Regions from separate parts of the Streptomyces sp. NPDC042371 genome, predicted to be linked through region 3. Evidence: riboswitches for the same ligand, from Rfam matches in the RefSeq annotation. Region 3 holds a riboswitch; each other region holds the start of a gene.
The links. Region 3 has a riboswitch for S-adenosylmethionine ahead of thrC (threonine synthase). Riboswitches for the same ligand answer to the same signal wherever they lie in the genome.

Region 1 (9,930 bases), on a different contig from region 3:
CTCCGGCGAGTACGTGCACGCCGCGCCCTGGTCGGTGGGCTCGCAGGGCGCCGCGAACACCAGCCACGGCTGCACCGGCATGAGCACCGGGGACGCCGCCTGGTTCTACGAGACCGTCCGCCAGGGCGACCTGGTGACGGTCGTCAACAGCTACGGCGAGGACATGCCGACGTTCGGCAACGGGCTCGGCGACTGGAACATGAGCTGGAAGAAGTGGCGCAAGGGCAGCGCGCTGCTCTCCGGCACCAAGGAGGGCCCCGCGGCGGTCGACGCGGCCAGGCTGCGGCCGCAGGTCTGACGGCCCGGCAGAGAGGCCGTCAGAGGCGCACGAGAGGGGCCCACGCCACGGCGTGGGCCCCTCTCGTGGAAGACCGGCGTGCTACTCGTGTTCTGCTCGTGTGCGACTGGAGGGCCGCTCAGGCCTCGACGGCCGCCTTGCTGCGCAGCAGACCGGCCAGGGCGCTCGCGAACTCCACCGGCTCGACCGGCAGGGTCACCGCGGCCTCCGCCCGGCTCCAGGTGGCCAGCCAGGCGTCCTGCGGGCGCCCCATGAGCAGCAGCACGGGCGGCGACTGGAAGACCTCGTCCTTGATCTGCCGGCAGACGCCCATACCGCCGGGCGCCGACTCGCCGTCGAGGACGCAGACGTCGATGCCGCCCCGGTCCAGCTCCTTGATGACCGCGTGCGGTGTGGCGCACTCGATGAACTGGACCTGGGGAACGTCCGTGGCCGGCCTGCGGCCCGTGGCCAACCGGACTTGCTCGCGGGTGCTCGCGTTGTCGCTGTAGACCAGCACCGTGGCGGTCGGCTGCATTGTTCCTCCGATACGTCGAGCTGTTGCGTCGAGCTGTGCCGTCTTGGGATCGGGAACCGATGCGCGGATGCTACTCCTCCCGACACCCCGTCAACACCGGTTCGGACAGGCCTCCGATGGGCCATCCGGGCAGGACACACCCCGTAGACACTCCGAACGGCACCCCCCGGGGTGAGGGCGGGATAAGCGACCGACATAATGTCGGTCGTGGCGACAGCAACGACAGTAGATACCGGGCACGCGCACCCGCCGGTCAATCGACCGAACCTCACCAGCGTCGGAACCATCATCTGGTTGAGTTCCGAGCTGATGTTCTTCGCGGCCCTCTTCGCGATGTACTTCACCCTGCGATCGGTGACAGGTCCTGATCACTGGAAGGAAATGGCCTCGGCCCTTAACTTCCCGTTCTCAGCGACGAACACCACCATCCTGGTGCTCTCCTCACTCACGTGTCAGCTGGGCGTTTTCGCAGCTGAACGCGGTGATGTGAAGAAGCTCCGGATGTGGTTCATCGTCACCTTCATCATGGGTGCGATCTTCATCGGCGGTCAGGTGTACGAATACACCGAGCTGGTCAAGCACGAGGGCCTCTCGCTCTCGTCCGACCCGTACGGCTCGGTCTTCTACCTGACCACCGGCTTCCACGGACTGCATGTGACGGGCGGCCTGATCGCCTTCCTGCTGGTCCTTGGTCGTACCTATGCGGCCAGGAGGTTCACCCACGAACAGGCGACCGCAGCCATCGTCGTGTCCTACTACTGGCACTTCGTCGATGTGGTCTGGATCGGCCTCTTCGCCACGATCTACATGATCAAGTAAGCGGCAGGTCGCTCACGCGACACATCCGAAACATTCCAGAAGCATCGACGCAGAAGATCCTGACACCGGGGTAATCCGTGAAAAAGCTCTCCGCACGACGACGCCATCCGCTGGCGGCGGTCGTCGTCCTACTCCTCGCGCTGGCGGCCACCGGGGGGCTGTACGCCGCGTTCGCGCCGGCGGACAAGGCGCAGGCCGACGACACCGCCCAGTCCCTCGCCATCGACGAGGGCAAGAAGCTCTACGCCGTGGGCTGCTCCAGCTGCCACGGAACCGGCGGTCAGGGCTCCTCCGACGGTCCGAGCCTGGTGGGCGTGGGCGCCGCAGCTGTCGACTTCCAGGTCGGCACTGGCCGTATGCCGCTCCAGCAGCCGGGTGCCCAGGCGCCCAAGAAGAAGGTCATCTACAACCAGGCCCAGATCGACCAGCTCGCGGCGTACATCTCGTCGCTGGGTGCCGGTCCCTCGGTGCCGACCGAGAAGCAGTACAGCCCGGACGGAGCGGACATCGCCAAGGGTGGCGAGCTGTTCCGCACCAACTGTGCCCAGTGCCACAACTTCACCGGTGAAGGTGGCGCGTTGACGCACGGCAAGTTCGCGCCTTCGCTGGAGGGTGTCTCCCCGAAGCACATCTACGAGGCCATGCAGACCGGCCCGCAGAACATGCCGTCCTTCCCCGACACGACGATGCCGGAGAAGAACAAGAAGGACATCATCGCGTACCTCGACGCGGTCAACGGTGAGAAGACCGAGAGCCCTGGCGGTCTCAAGCTGGGTGGTCTGGGTCCGGTCAGTGAAGGCCTCTTCGGCTGGATCTTCGGTCTCGGCTCGCTGATCGGTGTCGCCGTGTGGGTCGCCGCTCGGACCGCAAAGGCCAAGAAGTCATGAGTAGCCAAGAGATTCCAGAAGAGAACCTGCCCAGCAAGCAGGAGACCGAGCACGGCTCGGTGGCGGTGACGGAAGAGAACCCGTTCGCCGACCCGGGGCTGCCGCCCCACGAGCACCGCGTCCAGGACATCGACGAGCGGGCCGCCAGGCGGTCCGAGCGTGCCGTGGCCTTCATGTTCACGCTGTCGATGATCGCGACGGTCGGCTTCATCGCCTCGTACGTGGCGATCCCGGCCGACAAGAGCATCTACGTCTTCCCGATCGGGCACATCAGCGGCCTCAACTTCGCCCTGGGCACCACCCTCGGCGTGGCGCTGTTCTGCATCGGCGCGGGCGCGGTCCACTGGGCCCGCACCCTGATGTCCGACGTGGAGATGACCGACGAGCGGCACGAGATCGCGGCTGAGCCCGAGGTCCGCGCCAAGGTCATGGCGGACTTCAAGCAGGGTGCCGAGGAGTCGGGCTTCGGTCGGCGCAAGCTGATCCGGAACACGATGTTCGGCGCGCTGGCCCTGGTCCCGCTCTCCGGTGTCGTCCTGCTGCGTGACCTCGGGCCGCTGCCCGAGGACAAGCTCCGGCACACCAAGTGGGCCAAGGGCAAGATGCTCGTGAACATGAACACCCACGAGCCGCTGCGTCCCGCGGACGTGCAGGTCGGTTCGCTGACCTTCGCGATGCCCGAGGGCATGTCGGAGCACGACCACGACTTCCAGACGCAGATCGCCAAGGCCGCCCTGATGATCGTCCGCATCCAGCCGGAGAACATCAAGGACAAGCGCGAGCTCGAGTGGTCGCACGAGGGCATCGTGGCGTACTCCAAGATCTGCACCCACGTGGGTTGCCCGATCTCCCTGTACGAGCAGCAGACGCACCACGTCCTCTGCCCGTGCCACCAGTCCACCTTCGATCTCTCCGACGGTGCCCGCGTGATCTTCGGCCCGGCCGGCCATGCCCTGCCGCAGCTGCGGATCGGCGTGAACGAAAAGGGCTACCTCGAGGCGCACGGCGACTTCGAAGAGCCCGTCGGTCCTGCTTTCTGGGAGCGTGGATGAGCACCACCACCACTACTTCGAACGACAAGCGCAAGCAGGCACCCGCCGGTGAGCGGGTCGCGGACTGGGCCGACGGTCGACTGGGGATCTACTCCCTGGCCAAGGCCAACATGCGCAAGATCTTCCCGGACCACTGGTCCTTCATGCTCGGCGAGATCTGCCTGTACAGCTTCATCATCATCATCCTCACGGGTGTGTACCTGACGCTGTTCTTCCACCCCTCGATGAACGAGGTGGAGTACAGCGGCAGCTACATCCCGATGCAGGGTCAGTTGATGTCGGAGGCGTTCAACTCGACCATGCACATCTCCTTCGATGTGCGCGGTGGTCTGCTGATCCGGCAGATCCACCACTGGGCGGCGCTGATCTTCCTCGCCGGCATGTTCGTGCACATGATGCGCGTGTTCTTCACGGGTGCGTTCCGCAAGCCCCGTGAGGTCAACTGGCTCTTCGGCTTCCTGCTGTTCGTCCTCGGCATGTTCACCGGCTTCACCGGTTACTCGCTCCCGGACGACCTGCTCTCAGGCACCGGTGTCCGCTTCATGCAGGGCGCCATCCTGTCGATGCCGATCGTCGGCACCTACCTGTCGATGTTCCTGTTCGGCGGGGAGTTCCCCGGCGGCGACTTCGTGGCCCGGTTCTACTCGGTCCACATCCTGCTGTTGCCCGGCATCATGCTCGGCCTCGTGGTGGCGCACCTGATCCTGGTCTTCTACCACAAGCACACGCAGTTCGCCGGCGCCGGCAAGAGCAACAAGAACGTCGTCGGCATGCCGCTTCTGCCGGTCTACATGGCCAAGGCCGGAGGCTTCTTCTTCCTGGTCTTCGGTGTCATCGCGGTCATCGCGGCGATCGCCTCGATCAACCCGATCTGGGCCATCGGCCCCTACCGGCCGGACCAGGTGTCCACGGGGGCCCAGCCCGACTGGTACATGGGCTTCGCCGAGGGTCTGATCCGTGTGATGCCGGGCTGGGAGATCAACCTCTGGGGCCACACGCTCGCCCTGGGCGTGTTCATCCCGCTGGTCGTGGTCTTCCCGCTGGTCCTCGTGGCCATCGCGGTCTACCCGTTCATCGAGTCCTGGGTCACCGGCGACAAGCGCGAGCACCACATCCTGGACCGCCCGCGCAACGCCCCGACCCGTACGGGCTTCGGTGTCGCGTGGCTGACGGCGTACATGATCATGCTGGTCGGTGGTGGCAACGACCTGTGGGCCACCCACTTCCACCTGTCGCTGAACGCGATCACCTGGTTCGTCCGGATCGGCTTCTTCGTCGGACCGGTCATCGCCTTCATCGTCACCAAGCGGATCTGCCTGGGCCTGCAGCGGCGCGACAAGGACAAGGTGCTGCACGGCCGCGAGTCGGGTCTCATCAAGCGGCTGCCGCACGGTGAGTTCATCGAGGTCCACGAGCCGCTCAGCAAGGAGCAGCTGCACACGCTCACCGCGCACGAGCAGTACAAGCCGCTCGAGCTCGGTCCTTCGGTCGACGAGAACGGTGTCGAGCGCAAGCTGTCCGGTTCGCAGAAGCTCCGGGCGAAGCTCTCCAAGGGCTACTTCGGGGAAGAAGGACAGATCCCCAAGCCCACGGCTGACGAGTACAAGGAGATCTCCAGCGGCCACGGCCACCACTGATCACCTGAAGCTGTGAAGCTCTGACCTCCCCCACTCTCGGCTTCGCTCGAGCGGGGGGACCCCATGGTCGCCACGGCAAGAGCCCCGTCCATTGCATGGACGGGGCTCTTTGCCGTCCCGGAGGCTGGATAGGGTGGTCCCACCCCGACGTGTCGGGGTGTTTCCTACTTACGCAGACGAAAAAACCAGGAGCGGCCATGAACGCTGTGATCCCCGCAGGAGGCGACACCGCGGCGGCCCGTTCCTGGCCCGACGTACTGAACGGCCTGCTCGACGGGCGCGACCAGAGCGCCGACGACACGGCCTGGGCCATGGACCGCATCATGCGCGGCGAGGCCACCGACGCCCAGATCGCGGCCTTCGTGGTCGCCCTGCGGGCCAAGGGCGAGACGGTCGAGGAGATCTCCGGCCTGGTGCGCGCCATGTACGCGCACGCCAACGTCATCGACGTGCCGGGCCCGAGCGTCGACATCGTGGGCACGGGCGGCGACGGCGCCAAGACCGTCAACATCTCGACGATGTCCGCGATCGTCGTCGCCGGAGCGGGCGCGAAGGTCGTCAAGCACGGTAACCGCGCCGCCTCCAGCGCGTCCGGCGCCTCCGACGTCCTGGAGAAGCTCGGCGTCAACCTGGACCTCACCCCGCAGCGGGTGGTCGAGGTGGCGGAGGAGGCGGGCATCACCTTCTGCTTCGCCGTGAAGTTCCACCCCGCGCTGCGCCACGCGGGCGCGGCCCGCAGCCAGCTGGGCATCCGGACCGTCTTCAACCTCCTCGGCCCGCTCACCAACCCGGCCAAGGTGCGCGCCCAGGCGGTCGGGGTCGCCGACCCGCGGATGGCGCCGATCGTGGCCGGAGTCTTCGCCGAGCGGGGCCACTCGTCCCTGGTCTTCCGCGGGGACGACGGGCTGGACGAGCTGACGACGACGTCCACCTCGCGGATCTGGGCGGTGCGGGACGGCGCCGTGCGCGAGGAGGCCTTCGACCCGCGGGACGTCGGTATCGACCTGGTGCCCGTCGAGGCGCTGCGGGGCGCCGACGCCTCGTACAACGCGGAGGTGGCGCTGCGGCTGCTGGACGGGGAGACCGGTCCGGTGCGGGACGCGGTGGTGCTGAACTCGGCGGCGGCGCTCGCCGCCCTCGCGCCCACCGACGAGCCGCTCGTGGACCAGATCGCCGCCGGTATGGCGAAGGCGGCGCAGGCGATCGACTCGGGGGCCGCGAAGCGGGCCCTGGAGCGCTGGGTGTCGGCAAGCAACCGCTGAGAGGGCACTCTCCGGCGCGGCGATGTGACGCACGGCGCAGTCCGGATTCTGGACTGCGCCTTGCGCGCCGAAGATCGTGTGGCAGGATGCTGCACAGGTCATGAGTGACAGCGACTACGGCCCCGGCCCGCTGTCCGGCAACCCTCCGTCCGTGGCGGGGTGCCCCGGGTGAAGACCAGGCCGTACGCAGCGAGGCGTATGGCAAGCGCGGACCCCTGGACATCGGTGAATGTCACAGCCCTGGGGTCCTGGTCCTCAAGGGAGCAGTCTCGTGAGCAAGCGAATGTGCTAGGGCCTTCGGCCCCTTTCCGCGCACCTTTTTTCTCTTCATCACTGCACCGCCGCATGCCCTGAGCGCGGCCGTCGTCGCAGTGAACTCACTTGCCTCTTACGGGAGTTCGCCATGTCCGTTTCCGCTGTTGCCGCCGACTCGTCCGTCTGTGCCCCGCTCGCCGTCCTCGGCAGGGACGTCACCGTCCCGCTCGTCACCGGCGGCGAGGTGACCTACGCGGCGCTCGACTACGCGGCGAGCGCCCCGGCCCTGCAGCGGGTGTGGGACGACGTGGCCGCGTACGCCCCGTACTACGGCAGCGTGCACCGCGGCGCCGGGTACCTGTCGCAGCTGTCGACCGACCTCTTCGAGAACTCCCGCGAGACCGTCGCCGAGTTCCTCGGCTGCCGCGAGGGCGACCAGGTCGTCTTCACCCGGTCCACCACCGACTCGCTGAACCTGCTCGCCGCCGCGCTGCCCGCCGACTGCCAGGTCTTCGTCTTCGAGACCGAGCACCACGCCTCGCTGCTGCCCTGGCGGGACGCCCGCGTCACCTACCTCAACGCGCCGCGCACCCCCGAAGAGGCGGTGCAGACGCTGGAGCGCGCCCTCGCCGACCGCGACCCCTACGGCCCCGCCCTCGTCTGCGTGACCGGCGCCTCCAACGTCACGGGTGAGCTGTGGCCGGTGCGCGAGCTGGCCGCGGCCGCGCACGCGCACGGCGCCCGGATCGTCCTGGACGCCGCGCAGCTCGCGCCCCACCACCCCGTCTGCATCGACGAGTTGGACGTCGACTGGGTCGCGTTCTCCGGGCACAAGCTGTACGCGCCCTTCGGCTCCGGTGTCCTCGCGGGCCGCTCCGACTGGCTGCGCGCCGCCGAGCCCTACCTCGCCGGTGGCGGCGCGTCGCGGAAGGTGGCGCGACGCGCCGACGGCGGCGTGGACGTGGAGTGGCACGACACCGCCGCGCGGCACGAGGCCGGTTCCCCCAACGTCATCGGTGTCTACTCCATCGCCTCCGCCTGCAAGGCGCTCACCGAGGCGGGCTTCGATGAGCTCGTCGCCCGCGAGCAGCAGCTGATCGGGACGGTCCGTGCGGGCCTCGCCGAGGTGCCGCAGGTGCGGATCCTCTCGCTCTTCGGCGACGACGCGCCGCGCGTGGGCGTCATCTCCTTCGTCGTGGACGGCTGGAACAGCTCGCACTTCGCCGCCGCGCTCTCCGCCGAGTACGGCATCGGCGTACGCGACGGCCTGTTCTGCGCCCACCCGCTGGTGCGCACCCTGCTCGGCAGCGAGCCCGACGAGCCCGGCGAGTGCGGCGCCCCCGAGGCCGCGCCCGGCGAGAAGTCGCTGAACGCGATCCGCGTGAGCTTCGGCGCGGGCACCCCCGACGAGCACGTCGAGCGCTTCGTGCGTGCCGTCAAGGAACTGGTGGCGGACGGTGCGCGCTGGAGCTACCGCACCGAGGACGGGCGTTGCGTGCCGGACACCGACACCGCCGCCGTCTGAGCGGGCAGCCGTGAGCCGAGCTGGATCATCCGCAGGGCCCGCTCCGTCGCGTCGGTGAGGAACTCGCCGCCCCTGCCGAGCGCCTCGGTCATCGAGACCGGGGCGGGCAGGATCGAGCTGTAGGCGTCGACCCCGACGGAGCGGACGGCGTGCGCGCCGTCCCCGATCGTGCCCGCGAGCACCAGGACGGGGCGGCCGGAGAGCTTGGCGCGGCGGGCCACCTCGGCGGGGACCTTGCCGCGCGGCGTCTGGTGGTCAAGGGCGCCCTCCGCGGTGATGACGAGATCGGCGCGGGCGAGTCGGTGGTCGAGGTCGAGCCGTTCGAGCAGGACGTCGAAGCGGGGGAGCAGGGCGGCGCCGAGGGCGGCGAGCCCGGCGCCGAGGCCGCCCGACGCGCCCGTGCCGGGGCCCTCGAAGAGGTCGGCGCGCACCCGGAGGTCCCGGGTGAGGAGGTGCGCCCAGTGCTCCAGGGCGGCGGCGAGCTGCTCGACCTGGGTGGGTGTCGCGCCCTTCTGGGGGCCGAAGACGCGGGCGACGCCGCGCTCGCCGCACAGGACGTTGAAGGGGTTGCAGGCGACGCGGATCTCGGTGTCCGCGAGGCGCGGGTCGATGCCGCTCGGGTCGATGCGGCTCAGGCGCGTCAACTCCTGTCCGCCGGGCGGCAGTTCCCAGCCGTCCAGGTCCAGGAGTCGGGCCCCGAGGGCCTGCAGGGCGCCCGCGCCGCCGTCCGAGGTGCCCGAGTCGCCGCAGCCGACCAGGATCCGGCGGGCGCCCGTGTCCAGCGCCGCGCGGATCAGCTCCCCGACGCCGTACGTGGTGGTGGCGCCCGGGTCGCGCAGATCACGGGGGACCAGCGAGAGACCGGCCACGGCGGCCATCTCGACGACCGCGGTGCCGTCGGGCAGCAGGGCGAAGTGGGTGCCGATCGGCTGGCCGACGGGACCGGTCGCGGGCAGCGCGACGAGGCGGCCGCCGCCCGCCGCGGCCAGCGCGCGCGCCGTGCCCTCGCCGCCGTCCACCAGCGGGATCAGATCGGTTTCGGCGCGCGGGACGACACGGCGTACCCCCGCGGCGATGGCCTCGGCCGCGGAGCTCGCGGACAGCGACTCCTTGAAGCCGCTGGGGGCGATGGCGAAACGGGTCAGCACGGTGGTCTCCAGGGTGCGCAAGGGGGTTCAGCGGACGGGGACGCCGAGCAGCGGCCAGAGCGTGACGGCGAAGAGCAGGACGAGCGCGGCGGTCAGCGGCGCCAGGACCGCGGAGAGCCGCAGCAGGTCCCGCGGGGTGTAGGTGGGCGTGTCCGGGATGTCGGCGAAGAGGGTGACGGGCTTCGCGGAGGCGGGCAGGGTGTGGCAGAACCCGGCCGCGGCCGTGGAGGCGAGCGCCGCGGCGACCGGGTTGACGCCCGAGCCGACGGCGGCCGCCACGACCAGCGGGACGAGGACCGAGGAGCGGGCCGAGCGGGACTGCAGGACCAGGTGTGCGGCCGTGCTGACCGCGACGACCACCGCGAGGAACAGCCACGGGGGCAGGTCCAGGGGCAGCCCGGACACCAGCCACTTCGCCGCCCCCGAGTCGGCGAGCGCGACGCCCATCGCCATCGTCGCCGCCATGAAGAGGAGCAGCGCCCAGGGGACCGTCCTGAGGGCGTCCTTGAGGCCGACGGTGCCGAGGGCGG
Region 2 (9,930 bases), on a different contig from region 3:
GGCGATGCCCTCGCACAGGGCGCGCACCAGGTGGCCCGGGGTGGTGTCGAGGCCGAGGCCGGTGATCGAGCCGCGCAGGTCGCCGCGCCACCAGGGCGCCGCGAGACCGGCGAGCGCGGGCACGAAGGTGACGCCTCCGGCGTCGGGGACGGCCGAGCCCACGGGGTCGAGGTCCTCGGCGCCCGCTATGACGCCGAGGCCGGTGAGCCAGTGGACGGCGGACGCGGCGGTGTAGACCTGCCCGTCGAGGCAGTAGCTGGTCCGGCCCGCGAGGCGCCAGGCGACGCAGCTGACCAGTCCGGAGTCTCCGCGGCGCGGGCGCGGGCCGGTCTGGGCGAGCAGGAACGCTCCTGTCCCGTACGTGCACTTGGCGCTGCCCGGCGCGGTCACGTCCTGGGCGAGCAGGGCGGCCTGCTGGTCGACGAGGAGGCCGGTGAGGGGGATCTCGGGGCCGAACGCGGTGGTCGTGCCGTACTCTCCCGCCGCGTCGACAACCCGGGGCAGGTGTTCGTCGGCGAGCCCGTAGAGGTCGAGGGCCCGTGGTGACCAATCGACGGTGTCGAGGTCGAGGAGCTGGGTGCGGCCCGCCGTCGCGGCGTCGGTGACGTAGGCGCCGGTGAGGCGGTGGACGAGCCAGGCGTCGCTGGTCGTGACCACGCCGTGGCGGGTGCGGTGGCGACGTATCCACGCCATCTTGGGCGCGGCGAAGTAGGGGTCGAGCGGCAGTCCCGTGAGTTGCCTCAACTCCTCCGCGTGCTCGGCCAGTTCGGCGCAGACCGATGCCGCCCTGCGGTCCTGCCAGACGAGGGCTTCGGTGAGGGGCCGCCCGGTCGCCGGGTCCCAGGCGAGCACCGTCTCGCCCTGGTTGGCGAGGCCGACGGCGGCGACCGGTTCACCCGCGTCCGCCAGCGCCGCGCGGCCCGCGTCGACGACGGACGAGAACAGTTCGGCGGGGTCGACCTCGACCAGACCGCCGGGGAGGCAACGGGGGTGCACCGGAGCCGTGCCCGATCCGATCACGCCGCGCTCCGGGCAGACCACGAGGGCCTTGGTCCCGGACGTGCCCTGGTCGACGGCGAGCACTGGCCTTCGCGCCGGATCCGCCTCGTAGGTGATCACCGCGGAAGCCTGCTACAGGGTCCAGCAGGGCGTCAAGGGACCGACCGCCTTACAGGGGACGGTCGTTGAGGATCTTCTGGAAGAGCCGGTGGTCGCGCCAGGCGCCGTTGATGTAGAGGAAGGACGGCGCGACCCCGTACTCCTCGAAGCCGCACTTCGTGAGCACGCGCTGCGACGCGGTGTTGTGCAGGAGGGTGCCCGCCTCGACGCGGTGCAGGCCGAGTTGGGTGTCCGCGGCCTCGCAGACGTGCCGCGCGGCCGCGGAGGCGAGGCCGCGGCCCACGTGCTCCGCGTCGATCCAGTAGCCGAGGTTTCCGCTACGGGCCGGGCCGAGCACGATGTTCGACACGGCCGCGTGGCCGACGATCTCGGCGCCGCTCACGAGCACCCAGTGCGCCGACCGGCCCGCGCGTCCGTCCGCCAGCTGCACCTGGACCCGCTCGACCTGCCCTTCCTCGGTATAGAAGGCGGCGGACCTGTCCGGGTCCCAGGGGTCGAGGTGGTCGCGGTTGCGCCGGTAGGCACGGGCGAGCGGCGCCGCGTCGCCGAGCGCGACGGGCCGGATGAGGACGTCATTGGCGAGGTCGACCGCTCCACTGATCATGCGCCAATCGTACGAGTGGCCGACCCGGGAGCGTCAGCGTCCGCCCGCGACCCGAAGCACGGTGCCCGTCGCGTACGAGGCCTCGTCCGAGAGCAGCCAGGCGACGGCCGCCGCGATCTCCGACGGCTGCCCCGCGCGCCCCAGCGGAATGCCCGCCGAGAGCTTCGCGGGACGCTCGGGGTCGGCGTGGAACTCGGTCCAGATGACGCCGGGGGCGACGGCGTTGACGCGGATGCCGTCCCCGGCGACCTCCTTGGACAGACCGACCGTCATCGTGTCGACGGCGCCCTTGGCGGCGGCGTAGTGGACGTACTCGCCGGGGGCGCCGAGGGTGGCCGCCGCGGAGGAGACGTTGACGATCGCGCCGCCGCCATTGGCCTTCATGTCCCGCACCGCGCGCCGGGCGCAGAGCAGATATCCGAGTACGTTCACTTCGAGCGCCCGGCGCATGCCGTCGGCGTCGGCGTCGGCGAGGGGCCCGACGGGGCCGCTCACCCCGGCGTTGTTGACCAGGCCGGTGACCGGGCCGAGCTCGGCCGCGGTGTCGAAGAGGCGGTCGACGTCGGCCTCGTCGGCGGTGTCGACCTCGACGGTGAGGCAACGACGGCCAGCCTTGCGAACCGCCTCCGCGGCTTCCTCTGCGGCGGCCGCGTTCGAGCGGTAGCCGATGACGACGTCGTGGCCGTCCTCGGCGAGACGGGCGCTGACAGCGGCGCCGATACCGCGACTGCCGCCGGTGACGACGGTGACGGGGTGGTGCTGCACGGGGGACCTCCGGCTCTGGGTGGCTGCTGTCGCGCCGCCCGGACGCGGGGATCGCCCGCGTCCGGATCACGCCGTCATCCTACGAACCGGTGATCTTCGTCAGCGGCGAGGGGGCTCGGCCACGCGCACGAGCGTCGTACCCACCGTGTCGCGGCTCAGCCGCAGCCGGTTTCCCCGGGGCTGCCACTGGGCCGGTCCCCTGTGCTCCCGCAGAAGACGGCGCAGCCGCTCCGGGTCGTGGGTCCACACGGTGGCGGGGACGCCCCGGGTCGGACCGAGCACATGGAGGACGATCAGACCGTCGTCGCGGACGTCGTGCGAGGAGAGGAGCACGTCACAGGTGTCGAGCTCGTGGTCGTCGTGCTCGCGGGTGCCGTACGGGTGCGTCATGGTGCGCCTCCGGAGTCGTGGACCCCGGTGTCGCCGACCCCGGTGATCCGCCGTTCCCCGCGCACGTCGCACGGGGCGGGTCGTCACCCGGGGCACCCGCGACGGAGCGGGGTGCCGTCCAGCGAGCCGGGGCTTGACACTGGAACTCGTGACCCGCCCCGACCGTAACACGGGGCTACTGAGGCGTCGCCGGGATTACCGCGTCCTCCGGGGCGGCCGCCTCCGCGGGCAGGCTGTCCATGAACGAGCTGACCGAGAAGACCGCGTTGCCGGGTCCCGCGGGGCCGTAGCCGGGGGGCGAGGAGAGGCCGTTGGCCTCCATCGTGGCGCGGTAGGCCTCCAGGAGCCGCACGTGGTACTCCAGCGGCGCGCCCTGCGGGTTCGCCTTGCCGAGCGGGGTCGTGGGCTCCGGGCACCAGGTGGTGAAGCGGGGCGTGATGCCGCGCGACATGAAGTACTGCAGGCCCTCGACGGTGGAGTCGATCGCCTCGCCGACGGTCTTGAAGCCGAAGGGCTCCGCCATCTCCACGCCCGCCACGAAGTTCGGGATGACGTTGCGCGGCCCGAACACCTCGGCGGAGTCCAGGATGCGGCGGTGCCACTCGTCACGTCCGACGTAGCGCTCCTTGCCGGGGCAGTACCGCTCGAACAGGTACGGGTCCCACACCTCGTAGTTGGGGTGGTAGATCCGCACGCCGTAGTCGTGGAAGCGCTGGACGTCCTCCTTGGGCAGGGCCTGGGCGACGACCTTGCCGATCCAGCGGCCGGGGAAGCGCTCCTCGATGGCCTTCGCGTACTGGCCGTAGAAGTCGGCCTCGTCCTTGCCCTGGAGCCGCGTGGTGATGGCGCCGCCGGTGAGCGTGTACGCGGTGGAGGACTTCGCGGTGTCGTACTTGTCGATGATGGCGAGGGCTTCGAGGACCTCGTCCATCGGCTTCACGCCCGTGTAGGGACGCCCGGCCGCCTTCTGCTGGCGCCAGTTGTGGTTGATGTCGCAGTACTGGCACTCCTCCTTGGCGCCGAAGTACTGGCAGACCCGGAAGACCGTCAGGTAGATGAGGTAGCCCCACTGGATGGTGGGCGCCACCTCCATCACGGACTTGCCGTTCTCCAGCGTGTGCCGGTAGTAGTCCGGCATCGGGGGCAGGCCGACGTCGGAGATCCGCGCCCCGTCCAGGTACAGGCCGAGCACGCCGTTGTCGTCGGCGGCGACCCGGTAGGGCGAGGACGGGTTCACCCGCACGGAGACGACGGTGCGGCGCAGCTCGTAGGGGCCGCCGGTGAGGACGATCTCCTCCGGCGGGCGGCGCAGCGCGGCGGCGCCCAGTTCGGGGAGCGTGCCGTGGTCGAAGGAGAAGATGAAGTACGACTTCGGCTTGACCTCGCCCTTCTCGTTGTCGCTGAGCGCCGACTCGTCGAAGGCGATGCCGCCGCGCAGCAGATCCTCCTTGATCACGGCTTCCCGCGGCACGTGCGGGAACCGCTCCATGAGTGACTCGATGAGCTGGGTACGGCTCTCGCTGCGGCTTGGCATGGGCCGGGCACCTCGGATCCTGTTCGGTCGATCTGTCCCGTCCACGCTAATACCCGGCGGATCCGTTCCGGATCCGACTCCGGTCTCAGACCGGCTGCGCCGCAGGTCTAGGCTCCTGGTGGCATGCCCCCAGCCCTTCACCTCGACGAGCGCCGCCCGGTCCCCGGGCCGCCGCTGTCGGCGGCACGCTTCCCGGTGGCCCCACCGTCACGGCCGCCAGCGTCGCTCGCGCCCGTGTCCCCATCAGCGCCGGGCCTTCATCGCGACGTCCTTGTCCTGCCAGGCGTAGAGCGTTCCGTCGATCCGGGCGCCGGACCACGTGCCGCAGTTCCTGTCCGCCTTCGACGCGACGTCCGAGGGGAACCAGTCGGCCTTGAGCCGTGGCTTGCCCTGCGACTCGCCCTTGACGCACTGCTTGGGGAAGGTGCCGTCCGGCGTCGTGAACTTGATGATCCGGTCGTCGCCGGTGGTCGACATGACGTAGTCGATGTCGGTGGCGTCGTCGGGCAGCCAGCGCGGCACGGACTTCCTGTCGCTCTTCGCCGCGGCGCCGTCCTTGTAGGACGACTTCTCCTGGTGGTCGTCGAAGGGGTTGCTGGAGCCGCTGCCGCAGGCGGTCAGGGCCGCGGCGAGGGCGGCGGCGCCCAGCGCGCAGAGTGTCGTGCGGGCCGCGCGGGGGCGGCGGGGGTTCGGGCGGTGCGTGGTGCGAGGCATGGTGGTCGCGCTCTCCTGGGCGTCGGGGCCCGCTTACGCGGAGCCGGAGTGGCCCGCTTCCGCGGAGCCGGAGTGTCTGCCTCCACGCTCGCCGCCCCGGCCCCTCGCGCGCCTCGCCCCTTCGGTGGATCGCGCGGGCCCCGGTCAGGCTTTCGGCTGATCCACGGAATGCGACCTCATGCGTACATTCGGTACGTGGATGATCACCGCTCACCGCCCGGCGCGGCGCCCACCGGGCCAGGCCCCCACCCCGGCGGACCCGGCACCGGCGGACCAGGCTCAGACCCCCGAACCCGCACAGGCCCCCGTCCCGGCCCGGCCAGGGCGTTGCTGTTCGGCGTCCCCGTGGTGTTCCTGTGGCTCCTCGACCTGGTGTCGAGCCAGCCCGACGGTTCCTGGCTGCCCCTGGTCTCCGGGCCACTGGCCGTCGCCGTGCTGCTCGTGCGGGGCAACCCCCGCATCGAGGTACGGGCCGCCGCGGCGGCGCTGGTCTCCGGCGGGCTCACGCTCGGCCTGGCGCTCGGCCATGTCCAGGTGGGCAGCTGGGGGCTCCTGGAGTCCTTCGCGCTGCTCGCCCTGCTCACGGTCACCACGCGGACGGCCCGGCTGCCCGTCGGGTACGTCCTGTGTGCGCTGCTCACGCTCGCCGTGGCGGTGGCGCCCGTACGGACCGGGTTCGAGTCCGAGGCCGAGACCTTCGCGTTCATGCTCACGGTCGCGGCGGGCGGCGCGCTCGCGCTCGGCGGCTATCTGCGCTCTCTGGACGGCAGGCGGGCGCTCGCGGTGAGCGCGACGCAGGAGGAGGAGCGCCGCCGCATCGCCCGCGATCTGCACGATTTCGTCGCCCATCACGTGACCGGGATCGTCGTCCAGGCGCAGGCTGCGCGTGCCGTCCGCGAGACCTCTCCCGAGCAGCTCGAACCGCTGCTCGCCGGGATCGAGAAGGCCGGTACGGAGACGCTCGAATCGATGCGGCGGCTCGTGCACGTCCTGCGCGCGGAGCCCGGCGCCACGACCCGGCCCGCCGACCTGCTCACCGAACTGGCCGCGCTGGTCGCTGCCCACGGCGACGCCGCGACCCTGGAGGTCACGGCGCAGGTCCGCGCCGCCGCGCTCGCGCCCGAGGTCGAGACGTCCGTGCACCGCGTCGTCCAGGAGGCGCTCACCAACGTCACCCGGCATGCGCCCGGCGCCGGTGACGTCCGGGTGCGCGTGGCGAAGGACGCGGGACGGCTGGTGGTCGAGGTGTCCAACGGCCCGGCTCCCCACGACCGCGCCAAGGATCGGACCCCGCCGGGCGGCCGCGGCGGTCTCGGCCTGATCGGCCTGCGCGAGCGGGTCGCGGCGCTCGGCGGCGACCTGGACGCGGGGCCGCTGCCGGACGGCGGCTGGCACCTGCGCGCCGCGCTGCCGGACGGCGGCTGGCACCTGCGCGCCGCGCTGCCAGCCAGTTGAACAGCACGCTGTGCGGCACGGGCTGCCCGAAGTCCCTCGCGGCACCGGGCGGAGGACCTCCCGTTGGCTCGGCGGACAGCCGCCCGCCAGGGCGCATGCCCCCGGTCACGGACCCGCGCCCGGACCCCCCGCGGCGCTCGGTGGTGATCATGAGGGCGTGCGGAAGTGCCCCCTGGCACAGGCCGTCCGCGCAGGCGCGCCCCGGCCCGCCCTACTCTTCTCCCTCCCGGCCCGCCCTACTCTTCTCCCTGTGGAAGAAATGCCGCAGAACCACCGCCCCGCGAGCCAGGTGCGCGTCCTCATCGCCGACGACCAGGAAATGGTGCGGACGGGATTCCGGCTGATCCTGTCCGCGCAGCCGGGCATCGAGGTGGTCGGCGAGGCGGGCGACGGCGCCGAGTGCGTCGAGCTCGCCCGGCGGCTGCGGCCCGACGTGTGTCTCGTCGACGTCCGGATGCCGAAGCTGAACGGCCTCGAGGTGACCCGGCTGCTCGCCGGTCCCGGCGTCGTCGAACCGCTGCACGTCGTGGTCGTCACCACCTTCGACCAGGACGACTATCTGGACGACGCGCTGCGCGGCGGCGCGGTCGGGTTCCTGCTCAAGGACGCCGGGCCCGGGCTGCTCGTGGAGGCGGTGCGCGCCGCCGCCCGTGGCGACGCGCTGGTGTCCCCCGCCGTGACGCTGCGGCTCCTGGAGCGCATGGCGGGCCGGCACGGCCCGCACTGCGGCGCGGCGGCTGTCGGGCCCGCGCCCGAGGTGCTCTCGGAGCGCGAACTCGACGTGGCGAGGCGCGTCGCGCGGGGCCGGACCAATCAGGAGATCGCCGAGGAGCTGTGGATCTCCGTGGCGACCGTCAAGACCCATCTGGCCAACATCCAGACGAAGCTGGCCGTGCGCAACCGCGTGGAGATCGCCGCGTGGGCCTGGGAGTCGGGCCAGGTCGGCGGGCGCTGACCGCCCGGCCGACCCGGTGACCGCCCGGCCGACCGGAGCCCCCTCAGTCGACCGGTGACCCCCTCAGTCGACCGGCACCGACACCGGCACGCCACCACGTGCCGACGCGTACCCGGCCGCCACGACGCGCAGAGTGCGCAGCCCGCCCGCACCGTCGGCGACGTCCATGCCGTCCTCGCCGGGACCGTGCAGGAAGGCCCGCAGCATCCGCTCGTCCAGGTCGACGCCGAACGGCAACTCCGTGCCCTGCCCCCGGCGTTCGCTGAAGCCGTGCACCTTCTGGTCGAAGGCGTCCATCTCCAGGGTGGCCCGCTCGCCGACGACCGTGAGTTCCAGGCCGCCCCAGGAGTGGTGGGAGCGGGGGTGCGACCAGCTGCAGTCGATGGTGACGACGGCGCCGTTGGAGTAGGTCACGCTGACCAGGCCGCTGGTCTCGGCGTCGACCTCGCCGGCGTACAGGAGATTGTTGGTCTGCGCGTAGACCTCGACGGGCCTGGCCGCTCCGAAGAGGTCGTCGAGCAGGTCGGCGATGTGCACGGTGTGGTCCATGAGGGCGCCGCCGCCGGAGAGCGCAGGTTCGGCGAACCAGCGGCGGTCGCGGGTCGGCATGGAGCCGTTGTTCGCGCCGGACACCGCGAGGACCCGGCCCACGTCGCCCGAGGCGAGGGCGGCCTTCACGGCCGCGTAGGCCGGGCTGAAGCGCACCGGGTAGGCGACCGCGAGCCGCACCCCGGCGTCACGGCAGGCCGCGACCATCGCCTCGCCGTCCTCGACCGTGGCCGCCAGAGGCTTCTCGCACAGGACTGCCGCGCCGTGCGCGGCGGCGCGCTCGACCAGGGGGCGGTGCCGCGCGTTCTCGGAGCAGACGATCACCGCGTCCGGGCGCCAGGCGAAGGCTTCCTCGTACGTGTCCGCGTACGCGACCCGCGCCGCGTCGGCGAGCGCGCGGCCCCGCACCTCGCCGGGCGCCGCGAGGTCGGTGTCCGGATCGCTGCCGAGGACTTCGATGCCGGGCATCCGGGACAGCAGCCGGAGGTAGCTCGCCGCGTGGACGTGGGCGAACGACAGGACGGCGACCTTCATCGCGCTGCCTCCCCGATCTCGGTGCTCTCAGTGCTCTCAGTGGGCGCGGTGATCTCGATGACGCGGCCGGTGCGGCTCGACTCCACCGCGGCCTCGGCGATCCGCACGGCTTCGATGCCGTCGCGGGTGCTCACCCGTGGCGCGGGGCCGCCGTCGTGCCAGGACGCGGCGAACTCGCGGAGTTCGGTGAGGAAGGGGCTCTCGGTCATGGGGCTGGTCGGGATTCCCTCGTTCGCGGCGCGCACGCCCTGCGCGGTGATCCGGAAGCCGGGGACGGCGGTGGAGTCGTGGTGCAGGAGGCCGTCGGCTCCCGCGACCCGGAACGTCGTGCGGAACTGCTGGTCGGGCAGGCCCCACAGGCCGTTGATGTGGCTGATGGCGCCCGACGCGTGGGTGAGGACGGCCGACGCGGTGACGACCTCGGGCGGGGTGCCGGTGGCGTGTTCGACGCCGCGGGTCCGTGCGTGCACGCGGACCACGTCGCCCGCGACCCACCGGGCGATGTCGATGTCGTGCACCATCAGGTCCATGATGACGCCGCCGGACTGGGCGGGGTCGCCAAACCACGGGGCCCACTGGGGCCTGGCGCCGCCGCGCGTGAAGCGCAGGACGGCGAGTTCGCCGAGGTCGCCGCGGGTCACGGCCTGTCGCAGGGCCGCGTACGCGGGGAAGTAGCGCACCACGTGGGCGGGGTGCAGCCGTACGCCTGCCGCGTCGGCGGCGGCCCCGATCTCCTCGGCGTCGCGGGCGGTGAGGGCCAGCGGCTTCTCGCAGACGACGTGGCGGCCCGCGGCGACGGCCGCGAGGGCGAGTTCCTTGTGGGTGGGGGTCGGGGTGCAGACGTCGACGGCGCTCGCTTCGGCGAGGAGGTCATCGAGGTGGTCGAAGGACCGGACGTCGTACCCGCGCTCGGTGTACTCGGCCGCGAGTTTCTCCGCCGAGCCGTCGACGGTGTGCACGCTCACCCGGGCGCCGAGCGCCAGCCAGCCGGGCAGATGGGCGCGGGCGATGCCGCCTGCGCCGAGCAGGCCGATGTGAAGCGGTGGCATAGGGGAACCGCTGCCTTCCGTTGGGGGTGGGTCAGCTCTTGGAGCCGGACAGGGCGACGCTCTGGACGAAGTACCGCTGGAGGAAGACGTAGACGAGCAGCATCGGCAGGCTCGCGATGAGCGAACCGGCCATCATCACCGGGTAGTTGGTCTCGTACTGGCCCTTGAGGGAGGTCAGTCCCGCGCTGATCGGCATTTCCTGGGGGTCGGTGTTGACGACGAGCGGCCACAGCAGGTCGTTCCAGGACCACATGGCCGTGAT
Region 3 (9,930 bases):
ACGTGATCAACCAGAGGTCGATCAGAAGTCCATGTCACCGCCCGGCATGCCGCCGCCGGCCGGGGCAGCGCCCGCCTTCTCCGGCTTGTCGGCGATGACGGCCTCGGTGGTGAGGAACAGCGCGGCGATGGAGGCGGCGTTCTGCAGGGCAGAGCGCGTCACCTTCGCCGGGTCGAGGATGCCCTCGGCGATCATGTCCACGTACTCACCGGTCGCGGCGTTGAGGCCGTGGCCGACGGTGAGGTTGCGGACCTTCTCCACGACGACGCCACCCTCGAGACCACCGTTGACGGCGATCTGCTTGAGCGGGGCCTCCAGCGCGAGCTTCACGGCGTTGGCGCCGGTCGCCTCGTCACCGTCGAGCTCGAGCTTCTCGAAGACAGCAGCGGCCTGCAGCAGGGCCACGCCACCACCGGCGACGATGCCCTCTTCGACGGCGGCCTTCGCGTTGCGAACGGCGTCCTCGATGCGGTGCTTGCGCTCCTTGAGCTCGACCTCGGTCGCGGCACCGGCCTTGATGACGGCCACGCCGCCCGCGAGCTTCGCCAGGCGCTCCTGGAGCTTCTCGCGGTCGTAGTCCGAGTCGCTGTTCTCGATCTCGGCGCGGATCTGGTTGACGCGACCCTGGACCTGGTCGCTCTCACCGGAGCCGTCGACGATCGTCGTCTCGTCCTTGGTGATGACGACCTTGCGGGCGCGGCCGAGCAGGTCGAGACCGGCGTTCTCCAGCTTGAGGCCGACCTCCTCGGAGATGACGGTGCCACCGGTGAGGATGGCGATGTCGCCGAGCATGGCCTTGCGGCGGTCACCGAAGCCGGGCGCCTTGACGGCGACGGACTTGAAGGTGCCACGGATCTTGTTGACGACCAGGGTCGACAGGGCCTCGCCCTCGACGTCCTCGGCGATGATCAGCAGCGGCTTGCCGGACTGCATGACCTTCTCGAGGAGCGGAAGGAGGTCCTTCACGTTCGAGATCTTCGAGTTGACGATCAGGATGTACGGGTCGTCGAGCGACGCCTCCATACGCTCCATGTCGGTGGCGAAGTACGCCGAGATGTAGCCCTTGTCGAAGCGCATGCCCTCGGTGAGCTCGAGCTCGAGACCGAAGGTCTGCGACTCCTCGACGGTGATGACGCCTTCCTTGCCGACCTTGTCCATCGCCTCGGCGATGAGCTCGCCGATCTGGGTGTCGGCGGCGGAGATGGAGGCCGTGGAAGCGATCTGCTCCTTGGTCTCGACATCCTTCGCCTGCTCGAGGAGGGCGCCGGAGACGGCCTCGACGGCCTTCTCGATGCCGCGCTTGAGGGCCATCGGGTTGGCACCGGCGGCCACGTTGCGCAGACCCTCGCGCACCAGGGCCTGGGCCAGGACGGTCGCGGTCGTCGTGCCGTCACCGGCGACGTCGTCCGTCTTCTTCGCGACCTCCTTGACCAGCTCGGCGCCGATCTTCTCGTACGGGTCCTCGAGCTCGATCTCCTTGGCGATGGAAACACCATCGTTGGTGATCGTGGGGGCGCCCCACTTCTTCTCGAGGACGACGTTGCGACCCTTGGGGCCCAGGGTCACCTTGACGGCGTCGGCGAGCTGGTTCATGCCGCGCTCGAGGCCGCGCCGTGCCTCCTCGTCGAACGCGATGATCTTGGCCATGTGAAGTGGTCCTCCCGGACGATGGGGGTCCCCCCTGCTCCCTCCAGGAGCTTGGGGGAGGAAACGCAACGGATCGTGGAGGTGCCCGCGACGGACGGCCTGCAGCCCTTGTGGTTCCTTGCCCCACTCGGCCTGCGGACCTCACCGGCCCGATCCAAGTTCTGTCACTCTCACTGGGAGAGTGCTAAGCCCAATGATTAGCACTCGACCCCTGCGAGTGCAAGCGCCTCTCGCAGATCACGGACAGGCCCCTGGCCTACCCCGGACGCCCCGGACGCACACGAGGGGCCCGTACCCCAGATGGGATACGAGCCCCTCGCGATGCTTGCTTCGGTGGTCGGTCGCGCCGAGCTAGACGGCGAGTTTGACCATGTCCGCCTGCGGACCCTTCTGGCCCTGCGAGATCTCGAACTCGACTCGCTGACCTTCTTCAAGGGTGCGGTAACCGTCCATCTGGATCGCGCTGTAGTGGACGAAAACATCCGCACCACCGTCGACCGCGATGAAGCCGTACCCCTTCTCCGCGTTGAACCACTTGACGGTGCCCTGAGCCATGCCTAACTCCCCTATTACTGGCCCTTGCACAGGACCGCACTTCGCGGACCCGGGTCAGACCTCACCCCCCACTGGTAGGGGTGTGCGCCGGAACGCGTCGACCGCCGCTGAATGTATCTGTCCAACTGCCGTCTGCAACAGGTCAATCGGACGAGAATTCTGGGCACGCGCGATCGGCGATATGCGGAGAGTTCGCCAGAAGTCAGGGCAATTCGGGCCAGGCAAATGCCGCATAAGGATCAAATGGGCAGCACTCTTTGGCTACTTCTTGTCGGCTCCAGGCCGACTTCGTATATGCACTCGGCACTGACGGCGAAGCACGCTTCCCAACTGTACCGCGCTCAACCATGCAGAATTGCCCCCTCCGTTTCTCTCGCGGAGGGGGCAATTCAGATAACGCAGGGTGCTTGCGTAAAGATTCAGCCGCCGGCGACGGCGGGAATGATCGAGACACCGGCACCGTCCGGAGTGGCCGTCTCCAGGCCCTGCTCAAAACGGACGTCGTCGTCGTTCACGTACACGTTGACGAAGCGGCGCAGCTTGCCCTGGTCGTCCAGGACGCGGGCGGCGATGCCGGTGTGGTTCTTCTCCAGATCGGCGATGACCTCCCCGAGGTTCGCCCCCTCGGCGGCGACCTCGGACTTGCCGTCGGTGTAGGTGCGGAGAATGGTGGGGATGCGGACGTTGACGCTCATGGTGTTCACCTCAGAAGTACGGGGGCGGAGGGATGGCGCCCCTGAAAGGGGCGCGGGGAACTGCGCGACCAGCCGCAGCGGGCCCGCAGGGAAGCTACGGCCTATCCGGCAAGACCCGCGGAGCGAAACGCGTCGAGGCTCGGCTTGATGGTGGCCGTGGCCTGCGACGTCTCAGCGACGGCGTCGAGCGTCTTAAGGCCGTCCCCGGTGTTGAGCACGACCGTGGTGAGGGACGGGTCGATGAGGCCCGCCTCGACCAGCTTCTTGGTGACGCCCACCGTCACACCGCCCGCGGTCTCCGCGAAGATGCCCTCCGTGCGGGCGAGGATCTTGATCGCGTCGACGACCTGCTCGTCGTTCACGTCCTCCACCGCCCCGCCCGTACGACGCGCGATGTCGAGCACGTAGGGCCCGTCGGCGGGGTTTCCGATGGCCAGCGACTTGGCGATGGTGTTCGGCTTCTGCGGGCGGACCACGTCCTGGCCCGCCTTGAAGGCCGCCGACACCGGCGAGCAGCCCTCGGCCTGCGCGCCGAAGATCTTGTAGGGCTTGTCCTCGACGAGGCCGAGGGCGATGAGCTCCTTGAGCCCCTTGTCGATCTTCGTGAGCTGCGATCCTGAGGCGATCGGGATGACGAGCTGGTCGGGCAGCTGCCAGCCGAGCTGCTCGCAGATCTCGTACGCGAGGGTCTTGGAGCCCTCGCCGTAGTACGGCCGCAGGTTGACGTTGACGAAGCCCCAGCCCTCGCCCAGCGGGTCACCGATGAGCTCGGAGCAGAAGCGGTTCACGTCGTCGTAGTTGCCCTCGATGCCGACGAGCTCGCCGCCGTACACCGCGGCCATGACGACCTTGCCCTGCTCCAGGTCGTGCGGGATGAACACGCAGGAGCGGAAACCGGCGCGGGCCGCGGCGGCGCCGACGGCGCCCGCGAGGTTGCCGGTGGAGGAGCACGACAGGGTGGTGAAGCCGAAGGCGCGCGCCGCTTCGAGCGCCTGCGCGACGACCCGGTCCTTGAAGGAGTGCGTGGGGTTGCCGGAGTCGTCCTTGACGAACAGCTTGCCCTGTTCGACGCCGAGCTCCGCGGCGAGGTTGTCGGCCTTGACGAGCTTGGTCCAGCCGGGGTTCAGGTTGGGCTTGTCGGCCACGTCGGCGGGGACGGGCAGGAGGGGGGCGTAGCGCCAGATGTTGGCGGGGCCCGACTCGATCTGCTTGCGGAGGGCTTCCGGGTCACCGAGCGGCAGGTCGTACGCGACTTCGAGGGGACCGAAACACTCGGCACAGGCGAAGATCGGACCGAGCGGGAACTTGGTGCCGCACTCACGGCAGGAGAGGCCGGATGCGGGCCCGAGGTCTACGGAAGAGGTGGTGCTTTCGGTGGCGACAGTCTGCACAGCCATGGAGGCGAGGCCCTTTCTCCTCATCTTCCTCGCGACGCATCTCGCCACGAGACGGAATTGGCACCTTCCCGAGCCGGGAGCCTCGCGGCGCTTACTGCGCACACGGTGACGAATGCGTCTACCGACGCGTGGCGGCTGGGTGGTTGCCGGGGCTTCAACGGGCCGTATCCCTCTGCCCCTCTGGATGAGCGGTATTCGATTATGGGTTTCAGTTGTCGATCTCAACGCGGCGGCGACCCCGACATGCGATGGTCACCGGCGTTGTTCAAGACTGTAACCGAAGCCCCGGACCCTTGAGATAGTCGTCCGAACCGCGAGATGGATCACATATGGGAGGACCACGACCGTGCTGGAAGAGGTCGAGCACTGGCTGAGCAGGCGTTCCTGGTCCGTCGCCGACCGCCCGCGGGACCGGCTGGCCGCCGCGAAACGTGCGGGCGGCGCGTCGGTGAGCGTCGTGCTGCCCGCGCTCGACGAGGAGGGGACGGTCGGCGAGATCGTCGCCGAGATCCGTCGTGAGCTGATGGAGAAGGTCCCGCTGGTCGACGAGCTCCTGGTGATCGACTCCGGCTCCGGCGACCGTACCGCCGAGGTCGCCGCGGCCGCGGGCGCCAAGGTCGTCCACCGTGACGCGATCCTGCCGCGCGTGCCCGCGGTCCCGGGCAAGGGCGAGGTGCTGTGGCGCTCGCTGCTGGTGACGGGCGGCGACATCGTGGCGTTCGTCGACGCGGACCTGAAGGACTTCTCGGCGGACTTCGTCTCCGGCATCGTGGGCCCGCTGCTCACCGACCCGGACGTGGCGTTCGTGAAGGCGATGTACGACCGTCCGCTGGCCGGGGCCGCCGGGCAGGGCGGCCGGGTCACCGAGCTGATGGCGCGGCCGCTGCTGAACATGCACTGGCCGCAGTTGGCCGGTTTCGTACAGCCGCTGGGCGGTGAGTACGCGGCCCGCAGGTCGCTCCTTGAGCGGCTGCCGTTCCCCGTCGGGTACGGCGTGGAGCTGGGCCTGCTCGTGGACGCGCTGCACACCGTGGGCCTGGACGCGCTGGCACAGGTCGACGTGGGGGTGCGCAGGCACCGGCACCAGGACGGGCAGGCGCTCGGGCGGATGGCGGCGGCGATCTACCGGACGGCTCAGCTGCGGCTGGCGCGCGGGCATCTCGTACGTCCCGAGCTCACGCAGTTCGTCCGCGGCGAGCACGGGTTCGAGCCGAGGACCCATCCGGTGGACACGGAGGAGCGGCCGCCCATGGCCGATATCGACGAGTATGCGCACCGTCGCGTGGCGTAGCCACCGGATATGATCCGTTTTGCCTACATTGCCCTTTTATGTGGGTCAGACGTATGTGGGCACGAGATGCCATGAGAGCCATGCGGCGAGCGGGCGGACTGACACTCGCCACCGCCACCGTCGCCGCCGGGGTGCTCACCGCGACCGCGACACCCGCTTCCGCCGAGGTCATCGAGCCCTTCGCGAAGCGCTACGACGAATCGCTGTACGGGGACTTCAAGACCATCGGCAACACGGTCCTGGACTGCCCGACGAGCCCCGCCGACGTGGCCGCCTCCTGCGAGGAGACCCAGCAGGCCAAGGGCGCCAAGAACAACAACAACTTCGTCGAGCGCCGGATCGACACCGCGGGCCTGACCGGCACCTTCGACTCCAGCACCGGCCGGGTGACCGTCCCACCGGGCGCCCAGGTCGACTACGCGCGCCTGTTCTGGGGCGGCAACGCGGGCACGCACCGCTTCGGCAGGACCGTGCGCGACATCTGCGACCTCAACCGCGAGGGCAACAAGCCCGTGGACCCGGCGCCCGGCGACCCGCTCACCACGAGCCCGGTCATCCGCGTCGGCGGCGGCGCCCAGTCCACGGTGAACGTCGAGAACGCGGTCCGCTCCCCGAACGCGACGCAGGGCCCGCACTACTACACCGCCGAGGCCGACGTCACCGACGCCTTCCAGGGCGCGCCCACCGGCAGCCCCGTCGAGGTGGCCGTCGGCAACATCTGGGCGCCGTCCGGCCAGGGCTGCGTCGGCGGCTGGTCGCTGACCGTCGTCTACAAGTACGACGGGCCGAACGAGCAGTACGCGCCGGACCGCCGCAACGTCTACATCTGGGGCGGCCACGTCATCCAGCGCTCGACCAGGCGCGCCGCGGCCCCGGACGGCTCCACCACCGTCCCCGTCGACGGCTTCTACCGCACCGCGGGCGACATCCACGCCAGCGTGACCGCGTACGAGGGGGACTGGAACACCAAGGGCGACCGGTTCCTCGTCGACGGCAAACCGGTCACCGAGCCGCACTCGGGCAAGGCCGACAACTTCTTCGTCAGCGAGGACGACGGCGCGGTCGATCCCAAGTACCGCAACAACCTGAGCATCGACGCCAAGGCCTTCGAGGTGCCGGACGGGGCGATCCCCGTGGGCGCCACGTCGGCGAAGCTGACCTTCACCAGCACCGGCGACGTGTACGTCCCCTCCCAGCTGGCGCTCTCCGTGCCGGTGCCGGACCTGGAGGTCACCAAGACCGCCTCGCCCGCGAAGGTGAAGCCGGGCGACAGGCTGACGTACACGGTCAAGGCGAAGAACATCAGCAAACTGCCCTACCCCGGCGCGAGGTTCAGCGACGACCTGAGCGGCAACCTCGACGACGCGACGTACGACCACGACGTGAAGGCCTCCACCGGAACCGTCTCGTACACGAAACCGAAGATCGGTTACGTCGGTGACATCGGTCCCGGCGAGACCGCGACCGTCACCTACTCGGTCACCGTGAACGATCCGGTCAGCGGCGACGGCAAGCTGCTCAACAACGTCGACGTGGAGACCCCGCGCTCCAACTGCGACAAGGGCAGCACCGACCCGAACTGCACGTCCGAGCCGGTCATCGACATGCCCGTGCCGCCGGTCGTCGTGGGCAGCTCCCCCGCCCGGCGGACCGTCCCGGCGTGCGGCTCGACCACGAACACGATCACCGTGCGCAACCCGTCGCGCGACCCCCGCGTCGGCGCCACCGCGTCCTGGCCCGTGCGGCCCGGCAGCGAGCCCGTGGCCAGTGCGGGCAAGGTCACCAAGCGGGGCTCCACCTACGTGTGGAAGGGCAACGTCCCCGCCAAGGGCAAGGTCACCATCACCCAGAAGATCAAGGTGTCCTGCACCCCCGGCAAGGTCACCGTCATCACCGTGACGGCACCGGGCAGCAACTGCGCCAGGACGCGGCGCGGCGGCGACGACCCCTGCACCACGGCGATCCTCGCCCAGCGGGTGCAGGGCAGGGCCGCACCGGCACCGGAGCAGCCCGGACAGCCGCAGGCGGGACCGCAGCGGCCCAGCAAGCAGCCGCACCGTGCGCGCGGTGAGCTCGCCGCGGCGGGCCCCTCCTCGACCCTGTTCTACAGCGGGGCCGCGGCCGCGCTGTGCGGGCTCGGCGTGCTCGTGCTCGTCGCGGCACGCGGGCGCCGCGACTGACCCACCCGGCACGGCGGAGCACGGCGGCCGGACCTCCTTCCCAGGGAGTCCGGCCGCCGTACGTTTGAGGGTTTACGGGACTGGCTACGTTCTGCCACATGGTCTCCGAGTCCACATCGTCAGCAGCGCACGTCCTCGTCGCGTCCAACCGCGGCCCCGTCTCGTACAGCGTGGGAGAGGACGGGGAGCTGAGTGCCAAGCGCGGCGGCGGCGGCCTCGTCTCCGGGCTCAGCGCCATCGGCGACGACGCCGACGCCCTGTGGGTGTGCGCGGCGCTCGGCGAGGGCGACCGCGAGGCGGTGCGGCGCGGCGTCGGGGAGCCCGGCGTGCGGATGCTGGACATCGACGCGGCGATCCACGCGGACGCGTACAACGGCATCGCGAACTCGGTGCTGTGGTTCGTCCACCACATGCTCTACCAGACACCGCTGGAGCCGGTCTTCGGCCCGGAGTTCCGCACGCAGTGGGCGGCGTACGAGACGTACAACCGGGCGTTCGCCGAGGCGCTGGCCCGGGAGGCGGCGCCGGGGGCGGCGGTTCTGGTGCAGGACTACCACCTGGCGCTGGTGCCGGGCATGCTCCGCGAACTCCGCGAGGACCTGCGCATCGGCCACTTCTCGCACACCCCGTGGGCGCCCGCCGACTACTTCCGGATGCTCCCCGACGACGTGGCCGAGCAGCTGCTGCGCGGGATGCTCGGCGCGGACCGGCTCGGCTTCCTCACCGGGCGGTGGGCGGACGCGTTCACCGAGTGCTGCGTGCGGATCGTCGGCGGCACGTCGGGCACCCGGATCGGGGTGCACGGGCTCGGCGCCGACGCGGACTTCCTGCGGGAGCGGTCGCGGCGGGACGACGTCGAGGAGCGGATGCGGGCGCTGCGGGAGCAGGCGGGTGAGCAGGACGGAGAGGCCCGGAAGCTGATCGTGCGGGTGGACCGCACGGAGCTGTCCAAGAACATCGTGCGCGGCCTGCTGGCCTACCGGGAGCTGCTGGACACCCGCCCCGAATGGCGCGAGCGCGTCGTGCACGTCGCCTTCGCCTACCCCTCCCGGCAGGACCTCGCCGTCTACCGCGACTACACGGAGGAGGTCTCGCGGGTCGCCGCGGAGATCAACTCCACGTTCGGCACGGCCGGTTGGACGCCGGTCGTCCTGCACGTCAAGGACGACTTCGCGCGCTCGCTCGCCGCCTACCGGATGGCGGACGTGGCCCTGGTCAACCCCATCCGCGACGGCATGAACCTCGTCGCGAAGGAGGTCCCCGTCGTCTCCGACGAGGGCTGCGCGCTGGTCCTGTCGCGGGAGGCGGGCGCCCACGAGGAGCTCGCCGACGACGTCCTCTCCGTGAACCCCTTCGACGTGATGGCCACGGCCGAGGCGCTGCACGCGGGCCTCCTCATGCCGCAGGACGAGCGCGCCGAACGCACCAAGCGGCTCGCGGCGGCGGCGACGGCGCTGCCGCCCGCCCAGTGGTTCCTGGACCAGCTGCGGGCGCTCACCGGCTGACCCCGGGCAGTCCAAGCACCCCTTCCGTTTGTCCATGGGCGCCGGGGCGCGGGCGTCACTACGGTCCACGGCATGACTCTGCGTCGCACGAGCATCGTGGCAGCCGTGGTCCTGGCCGCGGCGGCGGCCCCGTTGGCACCTTCCGCCTCCGAGGCCTCCTCCGCCCCTTCCGCCTTTGTGAAGGCGTCCACCTACTACGTCGACTGCGCCGCGGGCGACGACTCCGCGTCCGGCACCTCCGCGAGGACGGCCTGGCGCACGGTGGCCAAGGCGAGCGGGCACGCCTTCGGCCCCGGCGACCGGCTCCTGCTGAAGCGGGGCACAAGCTGCACGGGGGTGCTGGCTCCCAAAGGTGCGGGTGCGGCCGGCGCCCCCGTGCGCATCGACGCGTACGGAAGCAAGCGGGCCGCCAAGCCGCACATCGAGGGCGGCGGCGCCCGCGCGGCCCTCCACCTGGTCGACACCGAGCAGTGGGAGATCCGGAACCTGGACCTCTCCAACACCGGACCCGCCACCACCACCGAGCGCCGCGCGGGCCTCTACGTCCGGCTGGCCGACTACGGCGTGGCCCACCACTTCGTCGTCGACGGGGTCGACGTGCACGACGTGAACGGCGCCGACTTCAAGGACCCCGACCCCAGCGGCGGCATCCTCTTCACC

Region 1: linked by a shared signal. The riboswitch ahead of AC068B_RS00740 (aminotransferase class V-fold PLP-dependent enzyme) and the one ahead of thrC (threonine synthase) in region 3 are both predicted to bind S-adenosylmethionine.
Region 2: linked by a shared signal. The riboswitch ahead of AC068B_RS15580 (hypothetical protein) and the one ahead of thrC (threonine synthase) in region 3 are both predicted to bind S-adenosylmethionine.

The regions. Positions count from the first base shown of each region.
Region 1 covers NZ_JBWKAP010000001.1:158,055-167,984, reverse strand. Annotated here, with positions in the region: gene AC068B_RS00775 (L,D-transpeptidase) at 1-298, shown strand, start outside; gene AC068B_RS00770 (hypothetical protein) at 417-815, opposite strand; gene ctaE (aa3-type cytochrome oxidase subunit III) at 1,014-1,634, shown strand; gene qcrC (cytochrome bc1 complex diheme cytochrome c subunit) at 1,712-2,521, shown strand; gene qcrA (cytochrome bc1 complex Rieske iron-sulfur subunit) at 2,518-3,573, shown strand; gene qcrB (cytochrome bc1 complex cytochrome b subunit) at 3,570-5,210, shown strand; gene trpD (anthranilate phosphoribosyltransferase) at 5,408-6,472, shown strand; SAM riboswitch class IV at 6,569-6,686, shown strand; gene AC068B_RS00740 (aminotransferase class V-fold PLP-dependent enzyme) at 6,876-8,252, shown strand; gene AC068B_RS00735 (glycerate kinase family protein) at 8,198-9,400, opposite strand; gene AC068B_RS00730 (SLC13 family permease) at 9,428-9,930, opposite strand, start outside.
Region 2 covers NZ_JBWKAP010000004.1:612,952-622,881, reverse strand. Annotated here, with positions in the region: gene AC068B_RS15595 (FGGY family carbohydrate kinase) at 1-1,119, opposite strand, end outside; gene AC068B_RS15590 (GNAT family N-acetyltransferase) at 1,169-1,723, opposite strand; gene AC068B_RS15585 (SDR family NAD(P)-dependent oxidoreductase) at 1,757-2,488, opposite strand; gene AC068B_RS15580 (hypothetical protein) at 2,588-2,878, opposite strand; SAM riboswitch class IV at 2,923-3,032, opposite strand; gene AC068B_RS15575 (radical SAM protein) at 3,054-4,412, opposite strand; gene AC068B_RS15570 (hypothetical protein) at 4,656-5,126, opposite strand; gene AC068B_RS15565 (sensor histidine kinase) at 5,322-6,581, shown strand; gene AC068B_RS15560 (response regulator) at 6,841-7,536, shown strand; gene AC068B_RS15555 (Gfo/Idh/MocA family protein) at 7,600-8,619, opposite strand; gene AC068B_RS15550 (Gfo/Idh/MocA family protein) at 8,616-9,668, opposite strand; gene AC068B_RS15545 (carbohydrate ABC transporter permease) at 9,700-9,930, opposite strand, start outside.
Region 3 covers NZ_JBWKAP010000005.1:497,167-507,096, forward strand. Annotated here, with positions in the region: gene groL (chaperonin GroEL) at 22-1,647, opposite strand; gene AC068B_RS18300 (cold-shock protein) at 1,999-2,202, opposite strand; gene AC068B_RS18305 (MoaD/ThiS family protein) at 2,622-2,897, opposite strand; gene thrC (threonine synthase) at 2,999-4,294, opposite strand; SAM riboswitch class I at 4,312-4,485, opposite strand; gene AC068B_RS18315 (glucosyl-3-phosphoglycerate synthase) at 4,641-5,585, shown strand; gene AC068B_RS18320 (DUF7927 domain-containing protein) at 5,666-7,765, shown strand; gene AC068B_RS18325 (alpha,alpha-trehalose-phosphate synthase (UDP-forming)) at 7,864-9,270, shown strand; gene AC068B_RS18330 (right-handed parallel beta-helix repeat-containing protein) at 9,343-9,930, shown strand, end outside.